4 regions of the Sphingomonas sp. GW821-FHT02B09 genome follow, and region 3 is predicted to be linked to each of the others. Evidence: predicted binding sites of a transcription regulator. Region 3 holds the regulator's gene; each other region holds the start of a gene.

Region 1 (3,274 bases), on a different contig from region 3:
GAGATCACCCGCCTCGCACTGTTCGACGGCCTCACCGGTCTCGCCAACCGCCAGCGCATGCGCCAGAGTCTCGAAAAGACGCTGCAACCGCAGGGCGGCGTGCTGCGCCCCGCCTCGCTGTTCCTGATGGACCTCGACCGGTTCAAGGCGGTCAACGACACGCTCGGCCATCAGGCCGGCGATGCCTTGCTCAAGCAGGTCGCGCAGCGGCTCGAACGCGTCGTCGGCGCGGTCGGGCTGGTCGGCCGGCTGGGCGGCGACGAATTCAAGGTGCTGCTGCCCGCGATCGACCATCGCGATACGTTGACGACGCTCGCCCGGGAGCTGATCGCCGCGCTGTCGCAGCCCTATTTCATCGCCGGCGCGACGGTGACGATCGGCTGTTCGATCGGCATCGCCATCGCCCCCCAGCACGGCGACAATGCCGAGGAGCTGGTCCGCAACGCCGATCTCGCGCTCTATGCCGCCAAGGCCGACGGCCGCGGCGTCCACCGCTTCTTCTCCGAGGAGATGCTGTCGGGCGCGAAGAGCCGCAAGGCGCTGGAGGACGACATGCGCGCCGCGCTGGCGGAAGGCGGCTTCCACCTCCATTATCAACCCGTGGTCTCGACCGCGACCGAGGAAATCACCGGCTATGAGGCGCTGCTGCGCTGGCAGCATCCGGTGCGCGGCCGCATCTCGCCCGCCGACTTCATCCCGGTGGCGGAGGAATGCGGACTGATCGAGGCGCTCGGCGAATGGGTGCTGCGCACCGCCTGCGACGCCGCGGCGCGCTGGCCGCGCGCGGTACGCGTCGCGGTCAACGTCTCGCCGATCCAGTTCGCCAACCCCGCCTTCCCCGCGATCGTCACCTCGGCGCTGGCGCGCAGCGGCCTGCCCGCGTCACGGCTTGAGCTGGAGATCACCGAGGGCGTGTTCCTCGACGAATCCGGCGCAACCGATGCGATGTTCCGCTCGCTGAAGGCGCTCGGCGTCCGCCTCGCGCTTGACGATTTCGGCACCGGCTATTCCAGCCTCGGCTATCTGCGCACCGCACCGTTCGACAAGATCAAGATCGACCAGAGCTTCGTCCGCGGCGCCGCGCAGCCGGGCAACCGCAATGCGGCGATCATCCGCGCCATCGTCACGCTCGCCGATACGCTCGCCATGGAGACGACCGCCGAAGGCGTCGAGATCCAGGACGAGATCGAGCTCGTCCGTACCCTGGGCTGCAGCCATATCCAGGGCTTCGTCTACGGCGCCGGCATCGCCGATGCGGAGGTGATCGTGCAGCTCGGCGGCGCGGTGCAGGCCGCGCCGGTCGGCCACAAGGTGAGCCGCGCGCCGCGCACCAAGATGCTGCGCTCGGCGCGGCTCGCGATCGGCCGCACGCAGGGCGACGTGCGTATCCGCAACATCTCCGCGAGCGGCGCGATGATCGACGGCGTCGCGATCGACGACGAGGCGGTCGGGCTCGACGTGCTGATCGAACTGGTCGAGGACCAGATGTTCGCCGCCCGCGTCGCCTGGGCGCAGGACGGCAAGGCGGGGCTGCATTTCGCCGAGAATTTCAACCTCGACCGGCTCCAGCAGGCACAGCCCGGCCGCGTCGCCCGCCGCGCGACCTAGTCCCGTCCCACCCGCCACGTGCGCGATTCATGTCCGGATTCGCCGGGACTAAAAATTTTCGTTCCCGCATCGTTCCCTTGCGCTTTCCGTAACCCGCGGAAGTCCACGCGTCGTGCGGCATCGTCCGTCGCCGGGGCGCACCGGCGGGGCGGAACCGGCCTCGCTCCGCCGCATTACCCCCTTGCCTGCCGCGTCGGTTTGCCACAACTTGTGGGGGTTGAGTTCGGGGGCGGACCCAATTCCTGGTAGAGAACACCGTCGATCCCCATATCGGGCATCGATACAGGGCAAGCCGCGGCATCGCGATGTGCTCATTTTGTTCTCTTCCTCGGGCCGCCTTGGTGGTAGCATGAGAATGCACCGCCGATTCGAACACTTAGAGAACGAAGGATCGGTTTCGATGGATTTCAGGGACACGCAGGGTGAAGCAATGACCAGCGACACGATCGAAGCACCGGCCGGCGAAGCCACCACCGATGCGGCACGCGCCACCACCGCCTCCCCCGCCACCGAGGCGGTCGGCACCGGCAGCAAGGCAGTCCGCGCCCGCCCCTATCCGGTCGAGGTCGACCATAGCCGCGACGCGCTGCTCACCGACTTCGGCAAGGAGACCCTGAACGACCGCTATCTGCTGCCGGGCGAGAGCTATCAGGACCTCTTCGTCCGCGTCGCCTCGGCCTATGCCGATGATGCCGCACACGCGCAGCGCCTGTACGATTATATCTCGAAGCTGTGGTTCATGCCGGCGACGCCGGTGCTGTCGAACGGCGGCACCGGGCGCGGCCTGCCGATCAGCTGCTATCTCAATTCGGTCCCCGACAGCCTCAACGGCATCGTCGACACGTGGAACGAGAACGTCTGGCTGGCCAGCCGCGGCGGCGGCATCGGCACCTATTGGGGCAACGTCCGCGGCATCGGCGAGCCGGTCGGCCTCAACGGCAAGACCAGCGGCATCATCCCCTTCGTCCGCGTGATGGACAGCCTGACGCTCGCGATCTCGCAGGGTTCGCTGCGCCGCGGATCGGCCGCCTGCTATCTCGACATCAGCCACCCGGAGATCGAGGAATTCCTCGAGATCCGCAAACCCTCGGGCGATTTCAACCGCAAGGCGCTCAACCTGCACCACGGCGTGCTGCTCACCGACGCCTTCATGGAGGCGGTGCGCAACGGCGAGGAATGGCATCTGCGCAGCCCCAAGGATCAGACGATCCGCCAGACGGTGGATGCGCGCTCGCTGTTCCAGAAGCTGGTCGAGACCCGCCTGCAGACCGGCGAGCCCTATATCGTCTTCGCCGACCACGTGAATTCCAACATGCCCAAGCATCATCGCGAGCTGGGCCTCAAGGTGTCGACCTCGAACCTGTGCAGCGAGATCACGCTGCCGACCGGCGTCGACCATCTCGGCAACGACCGCACCGCCGTCTGCTGCCTGTCGAGCCTCAACCTCGAGACGTGGGACCAGTGGAAGGATGAGAAAGGCTTCATCGAGGACGTGATGCGCTTCCTCGACAACGTCCTGCAGGATTATATCGACCGCCACGAGCCGGGGATGGAGCGCGCCGCCTATAGCGCGGGCCGCGAACGCTCGGTCGGGCTCGGCGTGATGGGCTTCCACTCCTTCCTCCAGGCGCGCGGCCTGCCGTTCGAGGGGGCGATGGCCAAGTCG
Region 2 (3,274 bases), on a different contig from region 3:
CGTGCCGACACCCACGACCTGTTCCGTGCCGTCGACGCGTAAAGCCGTGAGGCGGAGTGCCCGTGCGCCAAGCCTCGCGCCTGCAGGACCTGCGCAAGATCGTTCAGCAGGTCGCCCATAACCTGTTCGATCGCCTCGGCCGTGCCGATCGGCTCAAGGAGGCGACGCTCGACGATCGGAACTTCGGCATCCTCGCGCGGGGTGATTGGCTCGGCCACGGCGCCGAGCGCCTGGTCCAGACGCGTGATTGCCGGCAGACCGAGCCGACGCGCCAGTGGCCCACGCGCGACCGGCAGCAGATCCGCTATCGTCTCGAAGCCGAAGCGTTTGGCAGCGCTGATGGCGCTCGGCGCCAAGCGCAAGGCGACGATCGGCAGCGGCGAGATCGCACTAGCGGTTGCACCCGGCTCGACGCGGGTCAGCTCGCTGCGGCCGAAGCGAGCGAGGGCATGGGCCGCCCCTGCCGTATCAGCGACGGCCACGCGTGCGGTGAAGCCGGCACGACGGCAGAAGGCGATCAGCCGCCTGCAGAACCGCTCCTCACCACCATGCAGATGCGCGCAGCCAGCAAGGTCGATCCAGAGCCCATCGGCGGGCGTGACAGCAGCAATCGGAGACCAGCGCCGAACCGCGAACAGCGCCAAGCGGTCGAGGAGTGCAGCATCAGCCTCCGGCTCGGCCGGACGGAAATCGAGATCCGATACGAGAGCGCGCGCATGGGTCGCAGCCATACCGGGATGGATGCCAAGCGCCCGTGCGCCTTCGCAGGCAGCAACCACCTCCTCGCGCCGGCCGGCCTTCCCGATAAGCGCCAAGGGTGGAAAGCCATGGGTTTTAATATCCAACGGCGATGCTTTTGGCGCCGGATGCCCTGCGATTACGGTCTTATAAGGGTGGCTTGCTGCCTCCGATCGCCGGCCGAGCTCGCGCATAGGCGGCTGCGCATGTGTTGGCAGCGCCGCGATCTGCGTCTCGACGTCGGCGCGGGAAGGCAGGCCCTCGCGTGCCCACCGCGCACCTGGCCGCCAACCGCCGCCCCGCGGCACCGAACAGGCGCCGGGGTCGTCATCTACCGGCAGCTCGAGGACAGGCCGTTCAGGCTGCCGCGAAGCGGACCGTTCCAACCGTCTCAGCCGCTCGGTGGCCAAGTCCGGCAGGAACAGCGAGACGACCCGTCTCATCGCTGCCCTCCACAATCAGGGAGAACCCCTCACCCCCACGCTGGCGAGCGCACTCCACCGCCCATCTCGCCCTTCCTACACCTGCGACTTCAAGCCGTTCGGACGGTGCGGTGCCGATCCGCCAGCGCGTCCAGGCCGCGGATGGTTCGGCAAGCGGATCCTCGTTGAGCCCGCGTCGACGGCGCAAAAGCAGGACCGGCATGTCAGCCTCCGCCGCGACCAACTGCAGGCGGCGGGTGGCGACCATAGAGACTTTGCTCGCCTCTGCGACGATGGCAGACGGTGTACCGTCGCGCACCGCATCCTCGATCACCGCCAGAAGGGCCGCGTCATCGCGCGGTTGGGCATGGATCACGGCTGCGGCCGGTAAGCCGATCTGCTCCAGCGCAGGTGCATACAGGTCGGCGCGGCAGCTCGCCCACAACACCGGCCCGCCTGTCACAGCGGCTTCACGCGCGGCGATGCTGGCGAGGAAAAGGGTCGTTGCCGCGTCGTCGACCATCGTGGCGCTCTGCGCCGTCGCCTCGTGTAGCGCGCCAGCGCGAAGGCCCCCTGCCCCGAGCCGCCCGTCGGTCGCGGGTGTGGCGATCGTCCGAAGATGCGCTATTGTCGGCGCTGATGAATCAAGGGCGGCGGGCATAAGAATTAGACTCTACTCGTTCCCTTTATGTTCCGTTGCCGAGCCCTGTTGGTCAAGCCTCGATCCTCTCGGTTCATCGTTTCGCGGTGGACACCTGCAAAACGGTGTGAAAACAAACGGCGAAAATCAGCTTTCCAAGGCTGGTCGCGTGACTCATAGAAATGCGATGCCGATCCGTGCCGAAAACCGTTGGCTTTACCCGATCGACTGGCAGCAGCTGTCAGGCGCGATCCGGTTCGACCGCGCCGGCAGGCGCTGCGAGCAATGCGGTCGGCCGCACCTTCGGCGGGTCGCTCACCTTGGCGATGGACGCTGGTGGGATGCCGATGCGAGGTGTTGGCGATCAAGCCGAGGCAAGCGGGTTTCAATGAAGGGCGGTTTCACACTAACGAGCGTCCGAACGACCTATGTCGTGCTGGCGTGCGCGCACTTAGATCATGATCCAAGTAACAGCGATCCGGCTAACCTCCGGGCGCTCTGCCAGCGCTGCCACATGATCCACGATGCGGCTGAGCATCGTTGGCAACGCTGGTGGAATGCGTTTCGGCTGCGGGCGCTGCGGGACCTGTACGAGGATCCGCGCATCACCCGCGAACGGCAGGCCGCGCGTTAGATGTCGATGTTTGGGTTCTCATGGCGTCAACCGCGAGGTTAGCGCTCAGCCCTACTCAGCCGACTGTCGCATAAACCACGGTCACGTCGTGATCCTCGTGCTTGTCGAGCATTGTCGCGACCGCTCGGACGTTCTCCGTATCCTGCGGGGTATTGGTGTCGTCGCTCGTCACCGGTAAGGATCCCGCGCGTTTTCCTAGGGAGCATGAATAACATGAACATTAGCGAGCTGGCCAAGGGCGTCGCCGCATCAACGGGTTCGAGTGAGGCCGACGCCAAGAAGGTGATCACTGCAGTCTTCGATCAGATCGCGGACGCGGCCGCAAAGGGCGAGGAAGTCTCGATCCCGGGTTTCGGCAAGTTCGCCGTCAAGGATCGGCCGGAGCGTCAGGGCCGTAACCCGGCGACCGGCGAAGCCATGACGATCGCCGCGTCGAAGAAGGTCTCGTTCACCGCGGCCAAGGGTCTGAAGGACAAGCTCTGACGCACATACGCCGGCGATCAATCATCGGCGCCAACAGAAGCGACGTCGATTGTATCAAGGCTGGCCGCTTTATCGTCAGGGCGGCGGGCGTTCTGTCGAGAGGGATCTCACACTCGGCACCCCGGTTGGTGTCGTGGATGGATTGCTAACGTTTGTAGACGCCACGTCCTGGAAGTCCCTGCGTCGTTCGCCTTCTTATTCTAGGCGGCTTGTACTGGCGAACCGGCTGCCCGTTTGGCGACCGGTTTTGTCGCAGCAAGGCGCGGCCAGCGGCCCTCTCCTGCGATATATCCGTCGGGGTCCCCGATCGCCGTCTAAGTGTTTGATCCACAGCTTGATGGTGCATCCCTTCGCTGA
Region 3 (3,274 bases):
ATACCTGGCTCACCGGCAGTCAGGTGCCGACGATCCGGTCCTGCGTCGCATCGCTGCTGGTGCTGGGGGCACTGGTGCTCGGGCGCGAGGCGGTGACGTTGCGGCTGGTCGCCGCGGGCGCGATGACGGTGCTGCTCGTCTGGCCGGAGGCGGTGACCGGCGCGAGCTTCCAACTGTCCTTCGCGGCGATCGCGGCGATCGTCGCGCTGCACGAGCATCCGCGTGTCGAATCATGGTTCGCGCCGCGCGAGGAGGGGCGAATGGCTCGCGTGCTGCGATCGCTGGTGTCGCTGCTGCTCACCGGGCTGGTCGTCGAGGCGGCGCTGATGCCGATCGCAGTCTATCACTTCCACAAAGCGGGGCTCTACGGCGCGGCGGCGAACATCGTCGCCATCCCGCTCACCACCTTCGTGGTGATGCCGCTGGAGGCCCTCGCCCTGCTGCTCGACGCCTTGGGCTGCGGCGGGCCGGTCTGGTGGGCGACCGATGTCGCCTTACGCCTGTTGCTGGTCCTCGCGCATGCGGTCGCCGCTGCGCCGGGATCGTCGCTTGCGCTGCCGTCGATGCCGGCGGCGGCGTTTGCGCTCTTGGTGGCGGGGGGATTGTGGCTGGCTTTGTGGCGGACGCGGTGGCGGCGGCTCGGCGTGGTACCGCTCGTCATCGGTGCGGGCTGGACGTGGCTGACGCCCGCGCCCGACCTGCTGGTGACGGGCGACGGGCGGCATATGGCGGTGCGTGTCGGCGGCGGGCTGGCGCTGCTGCGTGATCGGGCCGGGGACTATACGCGGGACATGCTCGCCGAAAACGGCGGCGCCGACGCGGGGATGCTATTGGGGGAGCAGGCGGCGGCGCGCTGCACGCGCGATGCCTGTGCGGTCGATGTGGATGCGGGCGGGCGGCGCTGGCGGGTGCTGGCGACGCGGAGCCTGTATCCGGTGAACCGCGACGATCTCGCGACGGCCTGTGCGCGTGCGGATGTGGTGGTGAGCGAACGCCATCTGCCGCGGGCGTGCCGGCCGCGCTGGCTCCGGCTGGACGCGCCGATGCTGCGGCGGACCGGCGGGGTCGCGGTGACCTTCGCGGGTGGCGAGGTGCGGACGGTGCGGCGCGACGCGGATGCGCATCCGTGGTTCGCTGCCGTGCGGGTCATGCCGGCGGTGACGGGCGAGCACCATAGAAAGCGTCGATGGGGTGCCCCGTGAAAGTCCGCCAGTGCTCCTGCGGACGCAGGAGTCCAGAGCCAAGCAGAACAACGGCGTATGGCGTTCCGGACTCCTGGGCTCCTGCTTTCGCAGGAGCACTGGGATGACGTTCGCAGAGGTCTCGAACACGTCCGGGGTGACCGAGAGAGGGTGGAAAGCGTTGGGCGTACATGGAGGCCCATATGCGATCCCGCCGGCGGCTCAATCGTAGCGGCGCAGGATGCCCGACAATTTGCCTTGCACGCGGACGTGCGAGGGCACGTAGCGTTGCGGTTCATAGGCGCGATTGGCCGGATCGAGCCGGACCATCGCGCCCTCGCGACGGAAATATTTGAGCGTCGCCTCGCTGTCGTCGATCAGCGCGACGACGATCTCGCCGTCGCGGGCGACTTCGGTCCGGCGGATCAGCGCATAGTCGCCGTCGAGAATGCCCGCCTCGACCATCGAATCGCCCGATACTTCCAGCGCATAATGTTCGCCCGAACCGAGCAAAGCGGCCGGCACCGCGAGCATCGAGCTTCCCTCGAACGCCTCGATCGGCACGCCGGCGGCGATGCGGCCGTGCAGCGGGATTTCGATGACGTCGTTGGCCGGCGTCGCCGCGGGGCGGACGTTGCCGGTCTTGGCAGGGGGCACGGCCGGGGCGGCCGGCGCGGGCTTGCGTTCCGACCGTTCCGGCATGCGCAGCACTTCGAGCGCACGGGCACGGTTGGGCAGACGGCGGATGAAATGCCGTTCCTCGAGCGCGCTGATCAGGCGATGCACGCCCGATTTGGATTTCAGGTCGAGCGCTTCCTTCATCTCCTCGAACGAGGGCGAGATGCCGGTTTCTTCCAGCCGGTCGTTGATGAAGCAAACGAGCTCGTGTTGCTTGCGCGTGAGCATGAGCGGACCTTCCCCGTCGGAACAGACGCGGAACTTCTAGGGAACAGGATAGCGCGCGTCAAGCGATGACGAGGATTTCTGCCGAGTCGCCCGCACTGGCGGCAGGCGCGTCCACCGGCCGCACGATCAGGCAGTGCGAGCGGGCGAGCGTGAGGAGCATCGAACTGTCCTGGATGGTCGAGGCAAAGGCGCGACCGTCGCGCAGCTCGGCGCGCAGATAGTCGGTGCGCGGGCCGTTCGCGGGCAGGTCCTCGCCGAGGATGGTCATCGTCGTGCGCGGTAGCGGGTCGGCGGCGCCGGCGAGGCGCGCGACCAGCGGTTTGACGAACAGCAACGCGGTGACGAATGCGGACACCGGATTACCGGGCAGGCCGAGCAGGATCGTGTCGCCGAGCCGGCCCGCCATCATCGGCTTGCCGGGGCGCAGCGCGATCCGCCAAAAATCGATGCTGCCGCCGGCGGCCTCGAGCGCCGGACGGACGAGATCGTGGTCGCCGACCGAAGCGCCGCCGGTGGTGACGAGCAAATCGGCTTCGACACCGGCGAAGGCGTCCCGCAACGCGCCGAGATCGTCGGGGAGAATGCCGAGGTCGATCAACTCGATCGGCAGGTCGGCGAGCAGCGCCGCCAGCATCGCGCGGTTCGATTCGGGGAGCGCGTCGGGCGAGGCGCCGCGGCCGGGCTCGACCAGTTCGTCGCCGGTCGCGCAGATCGCGACCCGCACGCGGCGGTGGACGGCGATCGTCGCCACGCCGCCGGTCGCCGCGACCGCGATCCGCGCGGCGGTCAGCCGCTCGCCCTGCGCGATCAGCCGGCCACCGGTGGTGAAATCGAGGCCGCGGCGGCGGGTGTTGCGGCCGTGCGTCGGCGGACCTTCGCCGGTCAGCCGGATTGCCGTGCCGTCGGCGGCGACTTCCTCCTGGATCATCACCGTGTCGGCGCCCGCGGGCATCGCCGCGCCGGTGAAGATCCGAACCGTTTCGCCTGGGCCGACCGCGCCGGCGAAGGGGCGGCCGGCGGCGCTTTCGCCGATCAGCGTCCAGGGACCGGGGAGGTCGGCGAAGCGGATGGCATAGCCGTCCATCGCCGACAGATCGGTCGCCGGCTGCGTCCGGTGGGCGGCGACGTCGGCGGCGGCCCAGCGTCCGTGCGCCTGAGCGAGCGGCACCTCTTCGACGGCGATTGGG
Region 4 (3,274 bases), 940 kb from region 3:
ATGCGGGTGAGGAAGGCGACGGCATCCTCTACCGCCTCCTCCCCCGCGCCGACGCGATAGCTGAAGCGGGTGAGAACGGCGGTCGCGTCGGCCCAGCCGCCGGCGGCGAGGACCGCAGCGCCCGCCTCCGGATCGGCGAAGGCGAAGGGGCCGGGCACGTAGCTGCCCGAGCGTTGCGGCGCGGGGGTGATCAGCGTCGCCCAGGGATTGTCGGCGACGGCGGCGAAGCAGCTGAACACCAAGCGGCCACCGGGCCGCGTCGCGGCAGCAAGACGGGTGAAGGCAGCCGCGGGATCGGCGAAGAACATGACGCCGTGGCGCGAAACGATCAGGTCGAGCGGCGCGAGCCCGGCAGCGGCGACCAACGCGTCGGCGGTGCGGAAGCTGAGGTTGGCGCGCGCATGGTGCGCCTCGGCGACGGCGACGAGGTCGGGTGACAGATCGGCACCGGTGACTTGCGCGTCTGGCCGCGCTGCGGCGAGCGCGGCGGCGGTGGCACCGGCACCGCAGCCGATGTCGAGCGCATTGATCGCGCCGGCCGGCGCGGCAGCGAGGATCGCGGCGTCGAGCCGTGGAGCGAGATCGGCGAAGGCGCGCTCGGTCCGGCGCCATTCCTCCGCCCAGACGGTGCCGACGCGGCCGGTCCAGTCAATATGGGTGGTCATCGGCAGTCTCCGGAGAAGGTTGGCGCAATTCCAAGCAAAAGAGGCCCGCCGTTGCCGGCGAGCCTCTCGTTTCGTGCTTATCGATGTGCCGGCATCAGATGTCGTCGTCGGCTTCCGGACCGGCCATCATCTCCTCGGCGACCTTCTCGGTGCGCTGACGGATCGCCTTTTCGAGGCGGTCGGCCATTTCGGGATGCTCGCGCAGATAGGTCTTCGAATTCTCGCGGCCCTGGCCGATGCGGACGCTGTCGTAGCTGAACCACGCACCCGATTTCTCGACCAGCCCGGCCTTGACGCCGAGATCGAGGATCTCGCCGATCTTGGAGATGCCCTCGCCATACATGATGTCGAATTCGACCTGCTTGAACGGCGGCGCGACCTTGTTCTTGACGACCTTGACGCGCGTAGCGTTGCCGGTGACCTCTTCCTTGTCCTTGATCGCGCCGGTGCGGCGGATGTCGAGACGGACCGAGGCGTAGAATTTCAGCGCGTTGCCGCCCGTCGTCGTCTCCGGATTGCCGTACATCACGCCGATCTTCATGCGCAGCTGGTTGATGAAGATCACCATGCAGCGCGAGCGGCTGATCGAACCGGTCAGCTTGCGCAGCGACTGCGACATCAGCCGGGCCTGCAGGCCGACGTGGCTGTCGCCCATCTCGCCCTCGATTTCCGCACGGGGCACGAGCGCGGCGACCGAATCGACCACCAGCACGTCGATCGCGTTCGAGCGGACGAGCGTGTCGACGATCTCGAGCGCCTGTTCGCCGGTGTCGGGCTGCGAGACGATCAGCTCGTCGATGTTGACGCCGAGCTTCTTGGCATAGACGGGATCGAGTGCATGTTCGGCGTCGACGAAGGCGGCGGTGCCGCCGCCTTTCTGCGCCTCGGCGATGACGTGCAGCGCGAGCGTCGTCTTGCCCGACGATTCGGGGCCATAGACCTCGATCACGCGGCCGCGCGGCAGGCCGCCGACGCCGAGCGCGATATCGAGGCCGAGCGAACCGGTGGAGATCGTCTCGACCTCCATCGACTGTTTCGCGCCGAGCTTCATCGCCGAGCCCTTGCCGAAGGCGCGGTCGATCTGGGCCAGCGCGGCGTCGAGCGCCTTCTGCCGGTCGGTGGATGCGGTTGCCATGCCGGTGTCGATCACTTTCAGATTGGCGGCCATCGGGAGGTTCCTCGCTAGAGCAAGCGCGTCACCGGGGCAACGCGTCTGTTTTGCTATGTACGGCGTTTGTTCTCTTGGAACAAGAGGGGAACGCTAAGCCGCGGCAGGATTATGGGTGTTTCGCCATCCCGCACCGGAAAGGCGTCCGCGAAGAGCGGGCTCAGGTCAGCGTCGTCGCCAGCGTCCACCACCCCTCGGCGCCTGCGCGCGCCGCCGCGGCGTCGCGTGCCGCGACCGACTCGAACAGCGCGAAACAGGTCGCACCGCTGCCCGACATCCGCGCCAGACGCACACCCGCCGCCGCATCGAGCAGCGCCAACACCGCGGCGATCGCCGGCGCGATCGCCACCGCCGGCGCCTGCAGGTCGTTGCGCCCGACCAGCGCACGCGCGAGCACATCGCCGTCGGCGGCAATGCCACCGCGGTCCACGCCATCCCATCTCGCGAACACCGCCGCGGTGCTCACCGCGACCCCGGGATTGACCAGCAGCAGCGGCATGCCCGCCAGCCCCTCGACCGGCAGCAACGCCTCGCCCTTCCCCGTGCCGAGCGTCGCGCGGCCGAGCAGGCAGGCGGGGACGTCGGCACCGAGCGCCTCGGCGATGACGAACAGCCGCGGGTCGTCGGGCGCGATGCCGTGCAGCCCGGCGAGCGCCCGCAGCGTCGCCGCCGCGTCCGCCGAGCCGCCGCCGATCCCCGAGGCAATCGGCAGATGCTTGTCGAGCGTGATCGCATGCGGCTGCGCGATACCGAAGGCCGCGCGAAAGGCGTGCGCAGCGCGGATCACCAGATTGTCCGAATCCGCAGCGCCGGCGAGCGCGGCGGCGAACGGCCCGATGATCGCGAACCGGTCGGTCGCGTCGGGCACCACCGTCACGCTGTCGCCATCGGCGGCGAAGACGAACAGCGTCTCCAGCTCGTGATAGCCGTCGGGGCGACGACGACGGACGTGGAGCGCGAGGTTGATCTTGGCAGGCGCCGGCTCGACGATCATTTGCGCGGCAGCCCCTGCACCGCCTTGGTGGCGAGCCGCGTCGCATCATCGGCCGAGGCGGTCAGCGCCGCGGCGCGCCAGGCGTAGCGCGCCTCGTAACGGCGGCCGCGGGTCCAATAGAGGTCGCCGAGATGCTCGCCGATCTCCGCATTGATCGGATCGCCCGCGGCGGCGCTTTCGATCAGCGGCTGCGCGCGGGTGACGTCGCCGCCGATGAAATAGGCCCAGCCGAGCGAATCGGCGATCGAGGCATCGTCGGGCTTCAACGCATGCGCGCGTTCGAGCATCGCGATCGACTGCGGTACGTCGACCCGCCGCTCCGCCTGCGCATAGCCGAGATAGTTGAGCGCGAGCGGCTCGCGCGGCGCGATCGCCACCGCTTTCTGCAGGGCGACGCGGCCCGCCGGCCAGTCGCCCGCCTGTTCGAGCGCGCCGCCATATTGCAGC

The links. Region 3 encodes LexA, which represses DNA repair genes until DNA is damaged. Its sites were predicted from a motif close to GTTCCNCNCTTGTTCT; they were not measured.
Region 1: the regulator LexA is predicted to act here: its motif matches at 1,916-1,931, upstream of AC07U4_RS11660 (ribonucleoside-diphosphate reductase subunit alpha).
Region 2: the regulator LexA is predicted to act here: its motif matches at 1,840-1,855, upstream of AC07U4_RS22175 (ImuA family protein).
Region 4: the regulator LexA is predicted to act here: its motif matches at 1,910-1,925, upstream of recA (recombinase RecA).

What each region holds. Positions count from the first base shown of each region.
Region 1 covers NZ_JBWKVV010000002.1:799,104-802,377, reverse strand. Annotated here, with positions in the region: gene AC07U4_RS11665 (EAL domain-containing protein) at 1-1,608, shown strand, start outside; gene AC07U4_RS11660 (ribonucleoside-diphosphate reductase subunit alpha) at 2,009-3,274, shown strand, end outside.
Region 2 covers NZ_JBWKVV010000009.1:98,887-102,160, reverse strand. Annotated here, with positions in the region: gene AC07U4_RS22180 (Y-family DNA polymerase) at 1-1,181, opposite strand, end outside; gene AC07U4_RS22175 (ImuA family protein) at 1,096-1,683, opposite strand; gene AC07U4_RS22170 (hypothetical protein) at 1,988-2,434, shown strand; gene AC07U4_RS22165 (HU family DNA-binding protein) at 2,648-2,917, shown strand.
Region 3 covers NZ_JBWKVV010000001.1:983,779-987,052, reverse strand. Annotated here, with positions in the region: gene AC07U4_RS04540 (ComEC/Rec2 family competence protein) at 1-1,202, shown strand, start outside; gene lexA (transcriptional repressor LexA) at 1,404-2,087, opposite strand; gene AC07U4_RS04530 (molybdopterin molybdotransferase MoeA) at 2,146-3,274, opposite strand, start outside.
Region 4 covers NZ_JBWKVV010000001.1:41,537-44,810, reverse strand. Annotated here, with positions in the region: gene AC07U4_RS00190 (class I SAM-dependent methyltransferase) at 1-665, opposite strand, end outside; gene recA (recombinase RecA) at 760-1,833, opposite strand; gene AC07U4_RS00180 (4-(cytidine 5'-diphospho)-2-C-methyl-D-erythritol kinase) at 1,994-2,827, opposite strand; gene AC07U4_RS00175 (tetratricopeptide repeat protein) at 2,824-3,274, opposite strand, start outside.